DNA from 3 places in the Actimicrobium sp. GrIS 1.19 genome. Region 1 is predicted to be linked to each of the others. Evidence: predicted binding sites of a transcription regulator. Region 1 holds the regulator's gene; each other region holds the start of a gene.
The links. Region 1 encodes sigma-54, which starts transcription at its own class of promoters, with help from an activator protein. Its sites were predicted from a motif close to TGGCANGNAANCTGCTTT; they were not measured.
Positions count from the first base shown of each region.

Region 2: the regulator sigma-54 is predicted to act here: its motif matches at 5,592-5,609, upstream of RCH09_RS04785 (TorF family putative porin).
Region 3: the regulator sigma-54 is predicted to act here: its motif matches at 3,601-3,618, upstream of RCH09_RS14805 (CmpA/NrtA family ABC transporter substrate-binding protein).

Region 1 is NZ_JAXCHT010000004.1:200,307-207,503, forward strand. It holds gene aroKB (bifunctional shikimate kinase/3-dehydroquinate synthase AroKB) at 1-952, shown strand, start outside; gene RCH09_RS05445 (deoxyguanosinetriphosphate triphosphohydrolase) at 978-2,114, shown strand; gene RCH09_RS05450 (enoyl-CoA hydratase/isomerase family protein) at 2,126-3,217, opposite strand; gene RCH09_RS05455 (RNA-guided endonuclease InsQ/TnpB family protein) at 3,314-4,519, opposite strand; gene hpf (ribosome hibernation-promoting factor, HPF/YfiA family) at 4,769-5,128, opposite strand; gene RCH09_RS05465 (RNA polymerase factor sigma-54) at 5,238-6,719, opposite strand; gene lptB (LPS export ABC transporter ATP-binding protein) at 6,739-7,197, opposite strand, start outside.
Region 2 is NZ_JAXCHT010000004.1:73,352-80,548, reverse strand. It holds gene RCH09_RS04820 (GNAT family N-acetyltransferase) at 124-615, shown strand; gene RCH09_RS04815 (alpha/beta hydrolase) at 608-1,456, opposite strand; gene RCH09_RS04810 (DUF1840 domain-containing protein) at 1,453-1,797, opposite strand; gene RCH09_RS04805 (hypothetical protein) at 1,885-2,352, opposite strand; gene RCH09_RS04800 (DMT family transporter) at 2,440-3,372, opposite strand; gene RCH09_RS04795 (YifB family Mg chelatase-like AAA ATPase) at 3,520-5,043, opposite strand; gene RCH09_RS04790 (accessory factor UbiK family protein) at 5,198-5,440, opposite strand; gene RCH09_RS04785 (TorF family putative porin) at 5,672-6,394, shown strand; gene RCH09_RS04780 (P-II family nitrogen regulator) at 6,407-6,745, shown strand; gene RCH09_RS04775 (ammonium transporter) at 6,756-7,197, shown strand, end outside.
Region 3 is NZ_JAXCHT010000021.1:74,176-81,372, forward strand. It holds gene plsY (glycerol-3-phosphate 1-O-acyltransferase PlsY) at 1-280, shown strand, start outside; gene RCH09_RS14790 (PEP-CTERM sorting domain-containing protein) at 459-1,235, shown strand; gene RCH09_RS14795 (putative Na+/H+ antiporter) at 1,162-2,424, opposite strand; gene tsaD (tRNA (adenosine(37)-N6)-threonylcarbamoyltransferase complex transferase subunit TsaD) at 2,424-3,452, opposite strand; gene RCH09_RS14805 (CmpA/NrtA family ABC transporter substrate-binding protein) at 3,737-4,981, shown strand; gene ntrB (nitrate ABC transporter permease) at 4,992-5,897, shown strand; gene RCH09_RS14815 (ABC transporter ATP-binding protein) at 5,900-6,706, shown strand; gene RCH09_RS14820 (NAD-dependent succinate-semialdehyde dehydrogenase) at 6,717-7,197, opposite strand, start outside.

The DNA.
Region 1 (7,197 bases):
CGCACCGCTTTACCTGGAACGCGTCACGCGTACACTGGCCGCCGCCGGCAAGCAGGTCACCGCGATCGTGCTGCCAGACGGCGAGGAAGAAAAAACCTGGGCGAATCTGATGACCATCTTCGATGCGCTGCTGGCCAACAAATGCGACCGCAAGACGACCCTGATCGCGCTCGGCGGCGGCGTCGTCGGTGACATGACGGGTTTCGCCGCCGCCAGCTACATGCGCGGCGTGCCGCTGATCCAGATACCCACCACATTGCTGTCGCAGGTCGACTCCTCGGTGGGCGGCAAGACCGGCATCAATCATCCGCTCGGCAAGAACATGATCGGCGCGTTCTACCAGCCGCGTGCCGTGATCGCCGACACCGCGACACTCGACAGCTTGCCGGCACGCGAACTGTCGGCCGGACTGGCCGAAGTCATCAAGCATGGCGCGATCATCGACGCCGAATTCTTCAGCTGGATCGAAGCCAACATGGCCGCCCTGCTGGCCAAAGATCTTGCTGCGCTGGCGCATGCGATTTTGCGTTCCTGCGAAATCAAGGTCGAGATCGTGCGTCAGGACGAGCGCGAAGGCGGCATCCGCGCGATCCTGAATTTCGGGCACACCTTTGCGCATGCGATCGAGGCTGGCCTCGGGTATGGCACCTGGTTGCATGGCGAGGCCGTCGGTTGCGGCATGGTCATGGCGGCCGATCTATCGCACCGGCTCGGGTTGCTCGACGCCCTGTCGAAAGAGCGCATCACCGCCCTGGTCAAGGCCGCAGGGTTGCCAGTGGTGGCCCCCAATCTTGGCGTCACCAACTGGCTGGAATTGATGCAGGTCGACAAGAAGAACGAAGGCGGCACGATACGCTTTATCCTGCTGCAACCGTTGGGGGCAGCGAAGATCGACACGGTTCCCCCAGCGATGCTGGCGGCGACGCTGCAGGCCTGCGTCGCGTCAGCCTGATCCCTACCATCCGCCTGAGGTAACGATGCCGCACGAATTGAATCTGGCGGTGTATGCCGCCCATCCCGCCGCCTCGACCGGTCGCCAGTTCGCCGAGCCGGCGCCGGCTTCCCGCTCCGAGTTTCAGCGTGACCGTGATCGCATCATTCACTGTGCGGCGTTCCGTCGCCTGGAGTACAAGACCCAGGTGTTCGTCAATCACGAGGGCGATCTGTTTCGCACGCGCCTGACGCACAGCATCGAGGTGGCCCAGATCGCGCGCTCGATCGCCCGTAATCTGCATCTGAACGAGGATCTGGTCGAAGCAATTTCGTTGGCGCACGACCTCGGTCACACGCCGTTTGGCCATGCTGGCCAGGATGCGCTCAATGCCTGCATGGCCCAGCATGGGGGCTTCGAACATAACCTGCAAAGCCTGCGCGTGGTCGATGTGCTTGAGGAGCGCTACGGCGCCTTTGATGGCCTGAATCTGATGTTCGAAACGCGTGAAGGAATCCTGAAACACTGCTCGTTGCATAACGCCGCAACATTGGGCGCCATCGGCCAGCGTTTCATCGACCGCAAGCAGCCGACGCTGGAAGCGCAGTTGGCCAATCTGGCCGATGAAATCGCCTACAACAATCACGACATTGATGATGGCCTGCGCTCGGGTTTGCTGACGGTCGCGCAGCTTGATGAGGTGGAGCTGTATGGGCGGCACCGGCGCGAAGTCGAACAGATTTTTCCGGGTATTAGCGGACGTCGCGCCATCAGCGAAACCATCCGGCGAATGATCAACGCGCTGATCGTCGATCTGATCGATGCCTCGCGCGCGCGCATCGACGAAGCCCGCCTCGGCAGCGTCGATGACGTGCGCAACGCGGCGCCGTTGATTACCTTTTCACCGGCAATGCAGGCACAGGCGACACTGCTCAAACAATTCCTGCGCAAGAACCTGTATCAGCACTATCTGGTCAATCGGATGACGAGCAAGGCGCGCCGCATCATCACGGAATTGTTCGGAGCATTTATCGACGAACCGCGCTTGCTCTCACCTGATTATCAGGCCCCGGCCGGCGACGATGCGGCGCAATTGCGCAAGGTGGCCGACTACATTGCCGGCATGACTGACCGGTACGCGATTCGCGAGCACCGCCGCATTTTCATGGTCGACGAAATTTGACCCGAATCGACTCAGGCCAGCGCGCGCAGCGGGTGGGCGTGGGCCGGCCAGGCCGGCACGAAGAACTGTTCGATCAACGCCGGCGTTACCGCCTCCAGCGTGGCCGGTTGCCAGGCCGGCTGGTTGTCCTTGTCGATGACGACGGCCCTGACTCCTTCCAATACCTCGCCGTGTTCAAACGCGCGTCGCACCATCGTGCGCTCCATGCGCAAGCAATCCGCCAGATTGAGCGACGCACCGCGCCGCAACTGGCTCAGCGTCACACACATCATCATCGGCGAGCGTTTTTGCATGACGGCAGCGGACCGTTGGGCAAAGTCACTGCCATCCTGCGCCAGCGAGGCAACGATTTCCGGCACCGAATCAAACGCAAAGTGCCGCTCGATCGCAGCGCGATGTTGCGCCAGCACGCCGCTCAACGGATCGCATTGCGCAGCGAATGGGGCCGCGAAATTCCGGATCGCCGTACGCAGATAAGCATCTGTCGAATCGGCGATCAGCGCCTGCAACGCCGGCAGCTCGGCCGCCGGCACGAACAGGTCGGCCAGGCCCGCATACAGTGCGTCGGCGGCAGTGATGATCTCACCGGTGACGCCGAGCCAGGTGCCGAGCTGACCCGCTGCGCGCGACAGGAAATGGCTGCCACCGACATCCGGAAACAGGCCGATGTTCACCTCGGGCATGGCCATCTTGGTGCGCTCGGTGACGATGCGCAGCCGATTGCCTGCACCGCCCTGCGCCACGCCCATGCCGCCGCCCATGACGATGCCATCCATGATCGCCACATAGGGTTTCGGGAAGTTATGGATCAGGTGGTTGAGTGCGTATTCTTCCGTAAAGAAGTCCTCCAGCAGGGCGCTGCCGCCAGTCGGTGTGGCGGTGCCGGCCTGATGAAAGAAACGGATATCGCCGCCCGCGCAGAACGCCTTTTCGGTGCTGCCGCGGATCACCACGGCTGCCACGGCTGCGTCGTCGCGCCAAGCCAGCAATTGCTCGGTCAGTCGCCGCACCATCTCCAGCGACAACGAGTTGAGGGCCTTCGGGCGATCCAGTGTGATGATGCCGGTGGCGTGGTTGCGTGCGGTGTGAATGAATTCGGTCATGGTAATGTGTCGAGTTGGGCAGACCGCAAGTGTACCGTTGACATCCTCCCCCGTCTCAGCCTGATGGCTGCCGCTTGTGCGAAAACGAAGGGATTCCTACTGCGCATGCAGAACCTCTTGCACGTCGCTTCGGCAGGTTCCTGCTGCTGACGGACTGATTGCTCCGTTCACTTCACAGGCGATCCGGGCCGTGTCCGGCCCTTCTTCAGTACTCGGTTTAGAAAGTTGCGCTAGGGCGCGATCGAGTACGTTGATCGCGCCGACGACATCGGCGTTGTTCTGGTACCGGCAAATGGTACACAGAAACGCCGACTGGGTCTTTCGGTTGGCTTTGTCGACATGCCCGCAGCACGGGCAAGTCTGGCTGGTATGGTGGGCGGGCACCTGCATGAAAAATCCGCCATTCCAGTTGAGCTTGTACGCGAGCTGGCGGCTAAACTCGCCCCAGCCCTGATCGTGGATCGACCGGTTCAATCCTGCCTTAGCACGCACGTTCTTGCCCGGGGTTTCAACAGTCCCCTGCGCCGACCTTGTCATGTTCACGACCTCTAAATCTTCGACCGCGACCAACGCGTGGTTGTTGCTGATAGTCGTTGTCGTCTTGTGCAGGAAGTCATTTCTCTCATTGGCGATGTCACGGTGAATTGCCGTGACTTTGGCCTTGGCTTTTCTCCAGTTGCTGCTGAATTTCACTTTTCTGCTCATGCAGCGCTGGTATTTCGCCAGGCGCTGTTGGTGCTTCTTGAAACTGTTCAATGGTGCGATGAATGCGCCATCTGACAGGGTGGCGAAACGCACAATGCCGAGGTCAATGCCGATGGCATCGGTTGCCACCGGCACCGGCTCTATGACCTCATACTGCGTCTGTACCGACACGAACCAGTCGCCGGCTGCCGCGCTGACGGTGGCGTTGCGCGGCGTGCCGAGCAGCGTCCTGCTGTTGCGGTAGCGGATCCAGCCAAGCTTGGGCAGGAAGATTCGTCCGTTGCCCTGATCGACCTTGAACTGCTTTGCGTCCGGGTAACGGAAGCTGTCAGCCCGACCCTTCTTCTTTAATGTCGGGAAGTCGGCCCGACCGGCGAAGAAGTTCTGGTACGCACGATCGAGGTCTTTTAGCGCCTGCTGTTGTGTATGCGCCGGCGCGTCCGACAACCATACTGTAGCCGGCGCTGCGCGCCAGCCGGTCAGGTGTTTGCACATCGCCGCATAGCTGATGTACTTGCCGCCAGCGGCGTAGTTCGCCTGCTGCAGGTTCAATGCCAAATTCCACACCTTGCGCCCACAGCCGGCGAAGCGGCGCATTGCGCGCGTGTTCGCACCGTTGGTGCGTAGGCGGTATTTGTAAGCGCGTTGAATTAGCATACTCGAACATTACCGTGTCGGAATGCAACGTGACAAGCGAACACGTCAACATCTTGGCCGGCAGCGCCGACCGTGCCTATGACTTCAACCTGAAGGGCGGGGCTTGCCGCACACCTGGTCAAAATCAAAAAGGGCGCATCGAATGCGCCCTCAGTGGAGTCATGCCGGTCTGCCCGGCAACCAGTCTGATCAGGAAGTGGAGACGAGGATCGCAGCCGGGTCAGGGATGTGCTTGATCGCGTCGTGCTGATGTGCCTGCAACTTGGTTTTGTATTTGATAACTTGCCGATCGAGTTTGTCGATCAAAGCGTCGATGGCCGCATACAAATCATGCGCAATACTTTCGACGTGCAGGTCTTTGCCACGCAGGTGCAGGTTGATCTCTGCTTTTTGCCGCTTTTCTTTTTCAGGAAGTTTATCGACGGTCAGGATGACAGCGATATCAATGACATGATCGAAATGGCGTCGAATACGCTCAAGTTTGGTTTGCACATATTCGCGGATGGCAGGGGTCACTTCGAGGTGATGTCCACTGATTGTGAGATTCATACAGCGCTCCTTTGAATAGTGCCGCTGGCGGTTCGGTGTGTGCGCGGTCAGACTGGCACGTCCGAACACAACGACAGGTACGACATGAAAAACAAAACTACGGAGAAAACTACAAAGCCTTGCGCAGGGCCACAGGAGGGATCTTGAGCGCTTCGCGATATTTTGCGACGGTACGTCTGGCGACGACCATGCCCTGTTCTCCCAACATGTCTGCAATTTTACTGTCAGAGAATGGAATTTTCGGGTCTTCAGCTCCTATCAATTGTTTGATGAGTGCCCGGATCGCCGTGGAAGACGCTTCGCCGCCAGCTTCGGTGGCGACATGGCTGCCAAAAAAGTACTTCAGCTCGAACATGCCATGCGGGGTCAGCATATATTTCTGGGTTGTCACACGGGAAATAGTGCTCTCGTGTAGACCCAGTGTATCAGCAATTTCACGCAAGACAAGCGGGCGCATGGCGACGGCGCCGTGCGAGAAAAAGTTGCGCTGGCGGTCGACGATGGCCTGTGCCACGCGCAAAATCGTATCGAATCGCTGACGCATATTCTTGATCAGCCACTTGGCTTCCTGCAGCTGCGAAGTCAGCGATGCGTCGCCCTTGTTTTGCTTCAGGATGTTGGCGTACAGCGCATTGACGCGCAGGCGCGGCATCACATCATGATTGAGCATCACCTGCCAGTTTCCGCGCAGGCGCTTGACGATCACATCCGGCACCACGTAGTCGGAGGTGCCGGAACCAAACAGCGCACCCGGGTGCGGATTGCATTGCCGGATCACGCATTGCGCCTCGCGCAGGTCCTCGTCGTCGCAGTCGAGGATTTTCTTGAGCTTGCCGAAGTCGCGCTGGGCGAACAGGTTCAGATGCTGTTCGACGATGCCCAGCGCCATGCGCCGGGTGACCATCGGAACACTGGGGAAGCGCCGGATCTGCAGCGCCAGGCATTCGGCCGCATTGCGGGCGCCGACGCCGGCCGGATCGAAGCTCTGCAGCAGTTTCAAGGCAATGCTCAACTCTTCCGCTTCGACTTCCAGCTCGGCCGGAAGTCGTTCGTGGATGGCCTCCAGCGTATCGTCCAGATAACCGTTGTCGTTGAGCGCATCAATCATCAACTCGATCAGCGCCCGGTCGCGCGGGTTGCGTACCGTCACACGCATTTGTTCGAGCAGGTGCTCGCGCAAGGTCGAGACCGGCGCTTCCAGCTGTGGCCGCGAGTCTTCGTCGTCCGGTGTCTTGCCGGTGCGCGCAACATCGTCAAAACTCCAGTCACTCTCGCCATTGACGGCCGACTCGGCCGACTCATTCTGGTCCGGTGCGCTGCCGTCACTGTCGCTGGATGGCGGCGGCGCGTTGGCGTCCTCGCTGGCACCCTGCTGCCGAATGCCATCGGCGCCGATGGCGCCGTCGGCGAGCAGCCGGATCGAGTGGTCGAGCGGATCATCCAGCCGCTCCAGCAACGGGTTATCCGAGAGCATTTGCTCCAGCTCCTGATGCAGTTCGAGCGTCGACAGTTGCAGCAGCCGGATCGACTGCTGCAACTGCGGCGTGAGCGCCAGATGCTGCGAGGTGCGGAGTTGAAGGGACTGTTTCATGCGCGCGGAGGAACTGGCTTCACATGCGGAAGTGTTCGCCCAGATAGACGCGCCGGACCGACTCATTCTGGATGATGTCGTCCGGGCGCCCGCTGGCGAGCACGGCACCCTGGTTGATGATGTACGCGCGGTCGCAAATGCCGAGCGTCTCGCGCACATTGTGATCGGTGATCAGCACGCCGATGCCACGCTCTTTCAGGAAGCGCACGATGCGCTGGATCTCGATGACGGCGATCGGATCAACCCCGGCGAACGGTTCATCGAGCAGCACGAAGCGCGGATTGGTAGCGAGTGCACGCGCAATTTCGACGCGCCGCCGTTCGCCACCGGACAGCGACATGGCTTGGTTGTCGCGCAGCTTTTCGATCTGCAAATCGTGCAGCAAGGTATCGAGTCGCTTGTCGATCGCCGCACGCGTCAAGGGCTTGCCGCCATCGCGCTGCAATTCCAGCACCGCGCGAATGTTGTCGGCCACGGT
Region 2 (7,197 bases), 130 kb from region 1:
CAGAATATGCCGAACGGGGGAAAATGCTGCGGATTTTTTGCGTTGCGAGCCAGCAACCAAGTCGTCCACAGCTCTCAAAATCACAGGTCGCTGCAGTATCCTTATCCTCGGGACAGGCCACGCATGGGAGAAGCCGAAATGATCCACATTCGCAAGGCAATCGCATCGGATCATTCCGAAATATCTGTGCTGGCCGAGGAAATCGCGCGCCAACATCACGCGCACAGCCCCCACGTATTTGCCGCACCGCCAGGCATCGAACGCGACCGTGCCCTTTGGAGATCCTGTATCGAAATGACGAACGGAGTGATGCTGGTGGCACATCATGGCGAGGAGCTGGTTGGATTTATCAGCGCTGAATTATTTCCGCAAAACGGCATCACGTTCCTGAAACCACGGGTTCTGTGCCACGTCAATACGCTTGTCGTGACGGAGACAATGAAGCACAAGGGGATTGGAAAATTGTTGATGACTGCGACCGAAGAGTGGGCCCAATCTGCTGGCGCCGACGAAATTCGGCTTGAAGTATTTGACAAAAATAACGACGCGATGGAATTTTACCGTCGCGTCGGTTATGCCTTGCAATCACACATCATGACAAAGGAGATCAGCTGAAGCGCGACATCCACTGCCCCAGATTCCCATACACCTTCTCTCGATCGACTTCATTGAAGATCTCGTGATACATCGCTGGAAAAAGGTGCATGGTGGCCTCGGCGGGGTCGAGCTGATCAAAAAATGCCGTGCTGCCACGCGCATCGACCAGGCGGTCATCGCCCGCTACCAGCAGCAGGGTGGGGCAGCGAATTTCGGCAGCACGAAGCTGCGAATAATCGACCGCGGCGAGCATTGCGGTAAGCAAGCGCGCACTGATCTTGCTGTGGATCAGGGGATCATTTCGATAGGCGATGACTGTCGCCGTGTCATGTGACAGAAACCCTTCCGGCAGCCCATTCGACACGCCAACACCCGGGGCAATTGCCCGCATCAAGCGCAACAACAAAGACTGCATCGGACTAATGGTCAGCGCCAGTGCGGGGGACGAGAGAATCAAACCGCGCAGCGGCAGCAAATTGGCACAAGCCAATTGCGCGGCGAACAGTCCACCCATGCTGTGACCGAACAGGATGGGGGCACTGTCCCAACGCGCAGACTGTGCCACCGCAAAATCCTTGATGACCACCTCGGCATCACGCATCAAACTGCCGGGTTCCGGCACATCACCGCGCCGTCCGTCCGAGCGGCCATGGCCGCGGTGGTCGTAGGCGCGCACCGACCAGCCATTCTGGTTGAACCATTGGGCGATCCGCCCGTAGCGGCCGCAGTGCTCGCCCAGCCCGTGCATCATCACCACACCACCGCGGGTCAGTTGATCCGCAGGCACCAGCCAGTCGCGAACAAACAATCCGGTGCCGTCGTGGGCACGGACGCTGCTTTCATGCGGGACAACGATCACACGCCCCAGAGAACGTCAGCCTTGCTTTCATTTGCAGCGCGCAACATCTCGATGAAGGGATAGGCACGCGCCGAGAAACTGACCGCCTCCAGTGCTTCGTGGCCATGATCGTCGCCGGCATCGCTGTGATGCGCATGGACATCCTGCTCCAGAACGTCCGATGCCGGATGCAAGCGACTGGCGGCGACTTGCGCGTCAAGGATCGCCAGCGCCGCGCCGGTCTCGGCCGCGGTAATGACACCACGCGTTACGTCCTTGTGCAGCAGATCGAGCAAGCGCTTGGCGTGTTCCTGGTACATCGTGACTTCAGCGGCGGCCTTCGATTTGAAAGTGACTAACATCTGCGTTCTCCATTCGGTGATTCGGATGCCCGGAACATAGCACGAGATGGTCGCCTTCAGCACATTCGCGCCAGCATGCAGATGCTGCTAGCGTGTTTTGAAGGAGGACATGAAGGTATCGACCTGCTCCCGTGCGATGGCGCTCGCCGCCCCTGCGACGATGACCTGATACGCATGCTGGTTACTTGCAACGAAACGTGCGATCAACAATTTCGGCTGGCCTCCGGTGGGCGTTCCGCTGGCTTCAAGTTCGATGCTGCTCTCGGCGGCGGTTTCTTTCACCACAGTACCTTGAATATTCCTGACCATTGCGGTGCGCATGGCAGTCATCGCACGTCTGGCGCTGGCGGCATCAGGCAAATCGACCGTACCCACCGCATAGGTGACGCCACCGACTTCCGCCGCCGTCATGGTCATCGTGACCGGCGTGCCGTCCAGATCAATCTTGCGTGACAAGATCGTTGGCTTGGCAGGGAGCAGCACTGAAAATGGCGCTGCGCTGCCCTGCACCTCGCGCCAGTCATGCGCCGGCGTGCATGCTGCGAAGGCTGCCATCAGGACCGCGATCCGAAGTGTCCTGGCTGCTTGAAATAGTAAATTCTTCATGGCCCGAATGGTAACAGGGCGCGGCATTCACCGGCTTCATCCGGCACGATGAAAGGTCCGCATGCCCCACATTACGCCAACGCAAAGCAGGGCAATACCGATCGATCCCTGCCAGTCGGGCGCGCTGCCACGGAGCACGAATGCGTACAGCAATGCCGACAATGTCTCGAAAACAATCAGCTGTCCGCTCAGCGCAGTAGGCAACTGCTGGCTGGCGCGGTTCCACAGCAGCGTTCCCAGCCAGGACGCGCACAACCCGAGCAACAGCATCAAGGCGACAAAATCGACCGGTCTCGGACCCAGCGGAAAGTCAAAGCCGCCCGGCGTGAAGTGCCCATACGCGCCATACGCTGTCGCGCCCAGCAATGCCATCGGCAATGTCGCCAGACCTTGCGCCGTGGCCCACGTCGACGAGCTCAGGCTCGCGTTGCTGCGCAGATGACGGGCATTGTTGATCGGGTACCAGGTCCAGGCGGCCACCGCAACGACCGCCAGCAGACAACCGAGCAAATGGTCGGAGGTCGATCGCTGCCCATCCAGCGTCTTGATTTCACTGTGATTGACCAACAGGAGCCCGGCCGAAATGATCAGCAACGATGGCAGCAGCCGGCCCCAGTGAATGGCATCCGGTGCGCGCCAATTGCTGGCTACAGCGATAACGATCGGCAATGTTCCAATAAGCATCGCGGGCAACGGCGCGCCGGCGAACTGGATCGCGCTGGCCAGCGCCGCGTAGTAAAGCAGATTGCCCACCAGCGCCAGGGCAAACGCCATCCGCCAGTCGCGCGCGGACAATAAAACGATGCGACGGCGGTCGAGGACGGCGGGGACAAGGGCAATCACGCCAAATGCGATGTAGCGTCCAAACGACAGGACCAGGCCCGGATACTCGGGCAGCAACACTGGCGCAATAAAAACCAGCCCCCACATCAGGCCCGCGCCCAACGCGCAGGCGACGCCGATCAGCATGCCATGCTGCGCAAAACAAGGTACCGAAGAGCGATTGCCAACGACATGTTTGATCCGATTCCAGGAATTGACGGCACACGGATGCTTGATCGCCGTGCGTACGACGCAGAACGATAGCAAACTTTCGGCGCATCCTCGCCAGATCGGCTACTGCTCGCGCAGTCCGCGACGATATTGGATTGCCTCGGCCACATGCGGCAACGAAATTTGCTCAACCCCTGCCAGATCGGCAATCGTGCGGGCAACCTTGAGAACCCGATGATACGACCTGGCGGACCAGTTCAATCGCTGCATTGCCGATTGCAACAGCTGTTCTGCCGCGCTATCGGGCTGGCAATGCACGTCAATTTCCTGGGTGGTCAGGAAATTGTTAGCCTTCCCGGCGCGTGCCTGCCCGACATCAAAGGCTCGGCCAACACGCTGCGCAATCGCGGCGGATGGTTCGCCTTCTGCCGGTTTGAGCAAGTCACTGTGCGGCAACGCCGGAACCTGGATCTGCATGTCGATCCGGTCAAGCAATGGCCCCGAAATCCGATTTTGGTAGCGCGCAACCTGTTCGGGCGTGCAACGGCATTTATTGGCGGGGTGACCCAGATACCCGCACGGGCAGGGATTCATGGCGGCGATCAACTGGAACCGTGCCGGAAAATCGGCTTGCCGCGCCGCGCGCGAGATGGTGATGCGCCCGGACTCCAGCGGCTCGCGCAATACCTCGAGTACCTTCCGCTCGAATTCCGGCAGTTCGTCAAGAAACAGCACGCCGCGATGTGCCAGTGAAATCTCGCCAGGCCGCGGTGTATTACCGCCGCCAACCAGTGCCACGCCCGATGCCGTGTGGTGTGGCGCGCGGTAGGGCCGCACTTTCCAGCGCGCGATCGAGAAGCCCGACGACAGCGACTGTACCGCCGCCGACTCCAGTGCCTCTTGGTCGGTCATTGGCGGCAAAATGCCGGCGAAACGCGCCGCCAGCATGGATTTCCCGGTACCCGGCGGTCCCGCCATCAGGACGCTATGAGCGCCAGCTGCCGCGACCTCAAGCGCCCGCTTGACCTGCAGCTGCCCCTTTACATCGGCGAAATCGGGATGGTCGGGCCGCGCCGGCTCGGCGACGCAACGATGGCGGCCAATCCTGGCCTCACCGGTCACCGCAGCGAAGTGGGCACATACCTGCAACAGCGAATCCGCCGGAAAAATCGCAGCGTCCTTCACCAGGGCCGCCTCGTCGGCATTGGCCCGAGGCAGAATGAAGCCGCGCTGCCGACCCGACAAATCACCGTCGCTGTGCATGGCAAAGGTCATCGCAAGCGCGCCCCGAATTGGCCGAAGCTCGCCCGACAAGGACAGCTCCCCGGCAAATTCGTACTTGTCGAGCTCACCCGCCGGCATCTGTTCTGAAGCAGCAAGAATTCCAAGTGCGATCGGCAGATCGAATCGTCCCGACTCCTTGGGCAGGTCGGCGGGGGCCAGATTGACGGTGATGCGGCGCGCAGGAAATTCAAAACGGGCGTTTTGCAGCGCCGCGCGGACGCGGTCCTTGGACTCCTTGACTTCAGTTTCCGGCAAGCCGACGATCGTGAAATTGGGGAGGCCATTGGCCAAATGCACCTCGACGGTGACTTCAGGCGCCTGCATTCCGGCTAGAGCGCGACTTTTCAGGACGGCCAGCGTCATGAAGGTTCAAATTGCCACATGATGACTTTCCTGATGCGTATGAATTTCGGAAAGTTTGCGGCAAAGCACCAGCGACCTTCTTGATATGGAACAGCACCCGACCGGATTCCCCGATCGCCATGCGAAATGTCCGGCTTTGCGCTAACGCAGCGCGCTAGGGCTTGTTCAACTGCGCCTCCAGGGCCGCGACCTGCGCCTCAAGCGCTTCAAGCCGGGCCCGGGTCTTCTCCAGCACCTGCGCCTGGATGTCAAATTCATCACGCGTGACCAGATCAAGCTTGGTAAAGCCTTGCGCCATCATTGCCTTGACGTTCTTCTCGATATCTTTGGCCGGCGAATTCTCAATTGCCTGGCTGATCTTGTTCTGCATGTCGGTAAAGAAATTGGTCTTGTCCATGGTGTTTCCTTTTTAATGAAATTGGCACCAAATCAGTGCGTCCGGCGATGGACCGCATTATATTGGTGCTGCACGCCCGCTTGTCATACTGCTGTAGCAAGGGGGTCGGTCCAATGTTACGCACAAAGCAATGTTTTCCCGCAAATTCTGGTGGCACGAGTCCTGCTAATGTAGATCGAAACCCGCGGTTCTGTCGTAATTTTTTATCCAACAACTCTACAGGGAAACACAATGAAAAGACTGATCCTGGCCTGTGCCGTCGCAGCAGCCTTTGTAGGTACGCTTGCCCACGCGGAAGACGCCAAACCCGACAATGAATTGAGTTTCAATGCCGCCCTGTCCTCGGATTACCGCTTCCGCGGCATTTCGCAGAGCCGCAAAATGCCGGCCCTGTCGGGCGGCGCCGATTACGTCAACAACCCTACCGGTCTGTATGTTGGTACGTGGCTGTCCACAATCAAGTGGACCAAGGATGCGGGCGGCGGCGGTGACGTCGAAGTCGACATCTATGCTGGCAAACGCGGCGAAATCGTCCCTGACGTGTCGTACGACTTCGGTATCCTGACCTATCAGTACCCTTCCAATGACCTGCACCCGCGTGCCGAGACCACCGAACTGTATGTTCAGGTCGGCACCGGCCCGATGTATGCCAAGTATTCGCAGTCTGTCACCAATCTGTTCGGCTTCGTTGACAGCAAGAACAGCAGTTACCTTGATCTTGGCGCAAATATCGACATCGCCGAAGGCACCCAGCTGAACCTGCATGTTGGCCATCAAAAAGTCGCGCACAACACCGACTTCAGCTACACCGACTGGAAAATTGGCGCAACCAAGGACCTTGGCTTCGCCAGCGGCAGCATCGCAGCCATTGGCACCAACAGCGATGCCTACGTCGGCAAGGGCAAAAACCTGGGCAAGGCAACTCTCGTCGTCTCCATCAGCAAGACTTTCTAATCGAGGCCAGTCATGAAACTGATCACCGCCATCATCAAACCCTTCAAGCTCGACGAGGTCCGTGAGGCCTTGTCGGCGATCGGGGTGCAGGGCATCACCGTCACCGAGGTCAAGGGTTTCGGCCGTCAGAAAGGCCATACCGAGCTGTATCGCGGCGCCGAGTACGTGGTCGATTTCCTGCCAAAAACAAAGATCGAAGCAGCGGTTGACGACGCCATCGTCGACCAGGCTATCGAAGCCATTGAAACCGCAGCCCGCACCGGAAAAATCGGTGACGGCAAGATTTTCGTCTACGACCTGCAGCAAGTGGTGCGGATTCGTACCGGCGAAACCGGCAAAGAAGCGCTCTAAGGGGACACTAATGAAAAAACATTTTGCAAGTTTTATCGCAGCGGCCGCACTGCTTTGCGCGGTGGGCATCACCCCAGCCGCAATGGCAGCTGACGAGGTTGTCGCCAAGCCGGATGCGCCGGCTGTAGCAGCACCTGCAGCAGCGCCGGTTGCTGCTCCGGTTGCCGCGGCACCAGCTGAGGCTGCACCAGCTGCCGGCGCCCTCGCGGTTCCGGCGCCTGCGCCTGCTGCTGCCCCTGCGGCTGCGGCCGCTCCGGTGCCAAACAAGGGTGACACTGCCTGGATGATGACCGCCACGGCGCTCGTGATCCTGATGACGATCCCGGGCCTGGCCCTGTTCTACGGCGGCCTGGTCCGCTCGAAGAACATGCTGTCGATCCTGATGCAGGTGTTCATGGTGTTCGCCGTGATCATCGTGTTGTGGTGCATTTACGGCTACTCGCTGGCATTCA
Region 3 (7,197 bases), on a different contig from region 1:
CGTCGCCACGGCACTGGGCGTGCTGCTCGGCATTAACCTGTGGCTCGGTGTTGGCACGCTGGTGACCTGGCTGGCGATTGCGTTTGCATTTCGCTATTCATCGCTGGCGGCGCTGGTGGCTGCGGTGTTCGCACCGTTTTATTACGGCCTGTTGTTCGGGGTTGATGCGATGCTGCTGGCGGTGCTGGTGATGAGCGCGTTGCTGATCTACCGGCATCGCGCCAATATCGCCAATCTGATGAATGGCAAGGAAGGCAGGCTGGGCAAGCGCAAGGTGTGATTGCGGGCGCAGTGCGCTTCCAGTCGAGGGCAAGATTCAACGCGGCTATGCGGTCGCCACCGCAGACAGCGGTCGCAGTGGCGGCGTACGCTGTCTGCGCGTCAGCGGCAAATCTTTCCGCGACGCAGGCAGCGCCCCCGTTCGCCCCCGTTAACCAGCACCCGACCCAGGAGTCCTCATGAAACGGAATGGCGCATCCATCGCGAAGCGCTGCCTGCTTGCCCCTGCGGCAACGCTGGCAATAGCGCCGCAGCTTGCCGCGGCCTCCTACAAGTACGAGTACACCGGCCGCATCTTTCCCGTGACGTCGATCTCACCGCTGGAGGTCAATCCGACCAATCCGTCGGGCACGCTCGTCAATGACGGCTCGGTGTCTGCCGTGATCTATTCACCGACATTGCTCTCGGCGGGCAACGGCATTCCGCAGGGTGTCGATTTTTCGATCACCGGCAACGATGGCTTCGGCGCCACCACGCTGCAGTATTCCTGGCTGGAGTTCTACAATCCTGCGCCCTTCGATCCCAACTGCGGCCCGGGCACGCCCTGTCATCCGGACAATATCGGCACCTTCAATATTGGCGCGGTCGATGCCGCCGGCATCCCGCTGCAGTGGAACCTTGGCATTGATTATTCGTACCGGGCGCCCACCGGGCGATTGTTCTCGCGGGTATTCATGACCGGAGCCGACCTTGACGGCGTCAGCGAGGGATACGAGGGGTTCCAGTATTTTTCGGGAACGCTCGCCAACGCTCCGGGTACCTGGAGCGTGAGCGTGGTGCCCGAACCAGCCACCTATGCGATGCTGCTGGCTGCGTTGGGCCTGTTTGGCTGCATGCGGCTGAAGCATTTTCGCCCGGTTTGGACGACGCTTGCCATTTCTTTTACAGCAGCAAAAAGCACCCGGCCGCCACCGCAGTCGGCAATAGCGCTGCCACGAACAATTGCAAGGCACTGATCGAACCTTCATCAAAGCTGTCATGCAAAATCGCGAAGCCGGCCGGATTCGGCGCATTGGCAATCACGGTCAGGCCACCGCCAGTGATGGCGCCGGCCACCAGGGCATATTTGGCCGAATCGGTCATGCCGCTCACCAGCGAACCGAGATAGGTCAACGCGGCATTGTCGGTAATCGCCGTCAAACCGACCGCGCCAAAGAACAGCACGGTCGAATCCAGCCCGGCCAGCAGCGGTTGCAGCCACCAGGTTTGCTGCTTGCCCAGCACCACCAGTCCGGCCAGAAAAAATCCGACCAGCAAGCCTTCGCGCAGCATCAACGGGTCCTGATGGCGCTGGTAGGCTTCGGTGTAACCCAGGAAAAACAGGAACAGGCCGAGAAACGCGACCGGATGATGGCTGGTCAGGACCGTCCCGGCCAGAAACAGCAGATGGATCAGGATCACCGGCAGTGGCATCGGCGGCCTGTCGCTGGGGGGCATCGGATTGCTCAGTCCGGCCAGCTCCTTGCGGCACAGCAGCGCCACGCCCAGTCCATTGATCAGCACCGCCAGCGCCGCCTTCCAGCCGAACACGCTGCTCATGAAACCGATATCCCAGCCCCACGCCGAAGCCACCATCAGCACCGGTGGCGCCGCATACGGTGTGAGCACGCCGCCGATCGAGACATTCACCAGCAGCACCGCCAGCGTCGTGTATTTGAACCGGTTCGACAATCCGCGCACGTAGTAACGATCGCGCAGCATCAGCGCCGCCAGCGTCATCGCGGCCGGTTCGGTGATCAGTGAACCCAGCAGCGGGATCAGCGTGAGTGTCAGCACATACTGCGCGAAGGCCGGTGGCAGCGGCAGCCAGCGCGTCAGGGTTTCGACGCTGCCCTGTGCCAGCGTCAGGATCGGGCGGGTGCCGGCGATGACCAGGATCGCGAAGACGAACAGCGGTTCGGTAAAGTTCTGCTGCTCGAGATAGTCGATGGCCGGCTGCGTTCCGGAGAGCGCGACGATGCAGAGCGTCAGCACCAGCGCCCACAGTCCGAACACCACCTCCACTTCGCCCAGCAGATGCCAGATGCCGGCATGGCGCGGATGGCTGTGCGACAGGTGATCAAAGAACTTGGTGCAGAAGGTGTGCAGCACCGCCACGCCAAACAGCGCCGTGCCGATCAGTTCCAGCGTCGTCGGCCCGGCCATCAGGCGGCCGTCAATTCGGCCAGCGGCCAGCGCGGGCGCACCGTGAAGGCATAATTGCGGCTGGCCTGGGTCGGGTCATGCTTGAGCCGCAAGCCGCCGGCAAAGGCGATCATCGCGCCGTTGTCGGTGCAAAATTCCAGCTCCGGGTAGTACACCTTGAAATGCTTGCGCGCGGCCGCCGCGTTCAGCGCGGCGCGCAACTGCGTATTGGCGCCGACGCCGCCGGCAATCACCAGCCGCTTCAGGCCGGTATGCCGTAGCGCGTTGACCGACTTCGCCACCAGCACCTCGACGATCGCATCGACGAAACCGCGCGCGATGTTGGCGCGATCCTGATCGCAGACCGCGCCGGGGTGATTCTTGACGACCGTCAGGACGGCCGTTTTCAAACCGGAAAAACTGAAGTTAAAGTCCTTCGTATGCAGCATCGGCCGCGGCAGCTTGTAGGCCAGCGGATCGCCGAATTCAGCCATGCGTGAAATGGCCGGGCCGCCCGGGTAACCGAGCCCGAGCAGCTTGGCCGATTTGTCGAAGGCTTCGCCGGCGGCGTCATCCAGCGTTTCGCCAAGCAGCGTGTAGCGCCCAACGCCATCGACCCGCATCAACTGCGTATGCCCGCCCGAGACCAGCAGCGCGACGAACGGAAACTCCGGCGGATTGCTCGCCAACAGCGGCGACAGCAGATGTCCTTCCAGGTGATGAATGCCGAGGACCGGAATGTCCAGCGCCAGTCCGAGCGCGCACGCTACCGAGGCGCCCACCAGCAGCGCGCCGGCCAGCCCCGGTCCCTGGGTGTAAGCGATCGCACCGATCTGGGTGCGCTGCAATCCAGCCGCATCGAGCACCTGCTCCAGCAGCGGAATGGCGCGCCGGATGTGATCGCGCGAGGCCAGTTCCGGCACCACGCCGCCATATTGTTCGTGCATCGCGACCTGCGAGTAGAGCGCGTGCGACAGCAGGCCGCCATCGGTGTCATACAGCGCGAGTCCGGTTTCATCGCAGGAGGATTCAACGCCGAGAACAATCATGGAGGTGGGCAGGGTGGAGTGGGGAAGCGCCATTGTAATGGCAAAACTCCGGCCGCCGGCCGCGGCACCGATCTGGTGCGCCGCACAACGCTGGCGCGAACATGAGCGCTGCCGGCGCGTTTTTCACTCCGATTCCGGGACGATCTGCTGGCACAGCGCTTGCAATGCTTACTTCGTCTCCTGTTCAGGCTGGCAGTGGCCCGAGCGGTACTTCAGGCGTCCGACCCTTCGCGCAAGCGCATGCAGCGGCCGGACGCCATTTTTTTGTCTTTTCCGAGGATGCCATGACCGATACCGTTCCGACCATCAACCCCACCCGCCGCCGCGTCTTGACCGCTGGCGTTGCTGCCGGCGCCCTGGGCGCATTGGCCACCCGTGGAGTCTGGGCCGCCGGCTCCGACAAGCCCGAGAAGGAAGAAGTCAAGGTCGGCTTCATCCCGCTGACGGACTGCGCGTCGGTGGTGATGGCCTCGGTGCTCGGATTCGACAAGAAGTACGGCATCAAGATCGTGCCGAGCAAGGAATCTTCCTGGGCCAGCGTGCGCGACAAGCTGGTCAACGGTGAACTCGACGCCGCCCATGTGCTGTACGGCCTGATCTATGGGGTGCACCTCGGCGTTGCCGGTCCAAAAAAAGACATGGCAGTGCTGATGACACTGAACAATAACGGCCAGGCGATCACGCTATCGAAAAAACTCGCCAACGCTGGCGCAGTCGATGGCACGTCGCTGGCCAAGCTGATGCAGACCGACAAGCGCGAATACACCTTCGCTCAAACCTTCCCGACCGGCACCCATGCGATGTGGCTGTATTACTGGCTGGCCGCGCACGGCGTCGATCCGATGAAGGACGCCAAGGTCATCACCGTACCGCCACCGCAGATGGTGGCCAACATGCGGGTCGGGGCGATGGATGGTTTCTGCGTGGGCGAACCGTGGGGCCATCGTGCCATTGTCGACGGTGTCGGTATCACCGCGGCCACCACGCAGGACATCTGGAAGGACCACCCGGAAAAAGTGCTCGGCACCTCGGCCGAGTGGGTCCAGAAGTATCCGAATACCGCGCGTGCCCTGACCGCCGCCATTCTCGACGCCAGCCGCTGGATCGATGCCTCGCTGTCGAACAAGAACAAGATGGCCGAAACCATTGCCGACAAGTCGTATGTCAACACCTCGGTGGACGTGATTAACCAGCGCATTCTCGGTCGCTATCAGAATGGCCTGGGCAAGTCGTGGGACGATCCGAACTACATGAAGTTCTTCAACGATGGCGCGGTGAATTTTCCGTATCTGTCGGATGGCATGTGGTTCCTGACGCAGCACAAGCGCTGGGGCTTGCTCAAGGGCGATCCCGACTATCTGGCGGTGGCGACCTCGATCAACCAGATTGCCGTCTACAAGGATGCCGCCGCGATGGCAAAAGTCAGCGTGCCAAAAGACGTGATGCGCTCGTCGAAGCTGATGGACGGCACCACCTGGGATGGCAAGAATCCGAAGGCCTACGCGGCGTCGTTCAAGATAAGGGCATGAGGAGCCGATGATGACCCCCACTGTTGACAACGCCATGCAGATGACGCCGACACCCGCCGCAGTAACGTCGACGCGCACAACCGAAACGCAGCCCGGCGCGCGCACCGAACCACCGAAAAAATCGGCCGGCACGTTGTCCTTGCAAACGCTGGTGCTGACGGTATTGCCGCCCCTGCTCGGATTGGCCGTGATGGTGCTGTTGTGGCAAATCGTCGCAATGAAGAATGAAGGATTTCCGTCGCCCATGACGACGTTCACGGAAGCCATCAAGGTTTTTTCGGACCCGTTCTATCGCAAGGGGCCGAACGACCAGGGCATCGGCTGGAACATCCTGGCGTCGTTGCAACGTGTTGCGGTGGGTTTTGGACTTGCGGCGGCAGTCGGCATCCCGCTTGGCTTCGCGATTGGGCGCTTCAAATTCCTGTCCGGCATGTTCGGGCCGATCATCAGCCTGTTGAAACCGGTCTCGCCGCTGGCATGGTTGCCGATCGGACTGCTGGTCTTCAAGTCTGCCAATCCGGCGGCGATCTGGGCAATTTTCATTTGCTCGATCTGGCCGATGATCATCAACACGGCCGTCGGCGTGCAGCGCGTGCCGCAGGATTACATGAATGTGGCGCGCGTCCTGAATCTGTCGGAGTGGAAGATCCTGACCAAGATCCTGTTTCCATCGGTGCTGCCGTACATGCTCACCGGTGTGCGACTGGCCATCGGTACCGCCTGGCTGGTGATCGTGGCGGCGGAAATGCTGACCGGCGGCGTCGGCATCGGCTTCTGGGTCTGGGATGAATGGAACAACCTCAACGTGCCGCACATCCTGATTGCCATTGCCGTCATCGGCGTGGTCGGTCTGCTGTTGGAGCAGGCGCTGGTGGCGCTGGCACGCGCTTTCACATACGAAGATTCGGGGACCTGATCATGGACGAAAAATTCATCGAAATCCAGCATGCCGAGATGTCATTCCCCCTCAAGCGCGGTCATTTCCAGGCGCTCAGCGACGTCAATCTGAATGTCAGGAAAGGCGAGTTCGTCACGCTGATCGGTCACTCGGGTTGCGGCAAATCGACGCTGCTGAACATGATCGCCGGTCTTACCAGGGCAACCGGCGGACTGCTGCTGTGCGGCAATCGCGAAATCGCCGGGCCGTCGCCCGAACGGGGCGTGGTGTTCCAGAATCACTCGCTGTTGCCGTGGTTGACCTGCCACGAAAATGTGCACCTGGCGGTCGAGCGTGTGTTTGGCGCGACCGAGTCGAAACACCAGTTGCACGAGCGCACCAGCGCTGCGATTGCGCTGGTGGGATTAACGCATGCCGAACACAAGCGTCCGCACGAAATTTCTGGCGGCATGAAGCAGCGCGTCGGGATTGCCCGCGCCCTGTCGATGGCGCCGAAGGTGTTGTTGATGGACGAGCCGTTTGGTGCGCTGGACGCTTTGACGCGGGCCCATTTGCAGGACGAATTATTGAAGATTGTCGCCGCCACCGGCTCGACCGTCGTGATGGTCACGCATGATGTCGATGAAGCCGTGTTGCTGTCAGACCGGATCGTGATGATGACCAACGGACCGTCGGCCACCATTGGCGAAATTCTGTCGGTGCGGTTGACGCGCCCGCGCGAGCGCGTCGCGCTGGCGCAGGACCCGCTGTATATGGAATACCGCACCTCGGTGCTGGAGTTCCTGTACCACCGACAGGCGCGGCCAGCGATGAAGGATGCGGCATAAGTCGGACGGTTCAGGCCACGCGAATGAGTTTCTTGTTGACGAACTCCTGGATGCCTGCGGCCGATAATTCCCGTCCATAGCCGGAGCGCTTGATGCCGCCAAACGGCAATTCCGGACTCGACATGGCCGGACGGTTGATGAACACCATGCCGGTCTCGATCTGGCTTGCAACGCGCTTGCCGCGCTCAATATCGCGGGTGAAGACGGAGCCGCCCAGGCCGAACGGCGAATCGTTGGCCAGCGCGATCGCGGCCGCTTCGTCGCGCACCCGGAAGAACAACGCGACCGGTCCAAAGAACTCTTCGTTGTAGGTCGGATTGCGGCGGTCGATACCACTGAGGACGGTCGGTTGCATGAAGGCGCCCGGATGGTCGGCGCGACCGCCACCCATCAACGTCAGCGCGCCGCCATCGACTGCGCGCTGCACCTGATCGAGCAATTTTTCCAGCGCCGCGGTCGACGATAACGGCGCCAGCTTGGTGGCTTCGTCC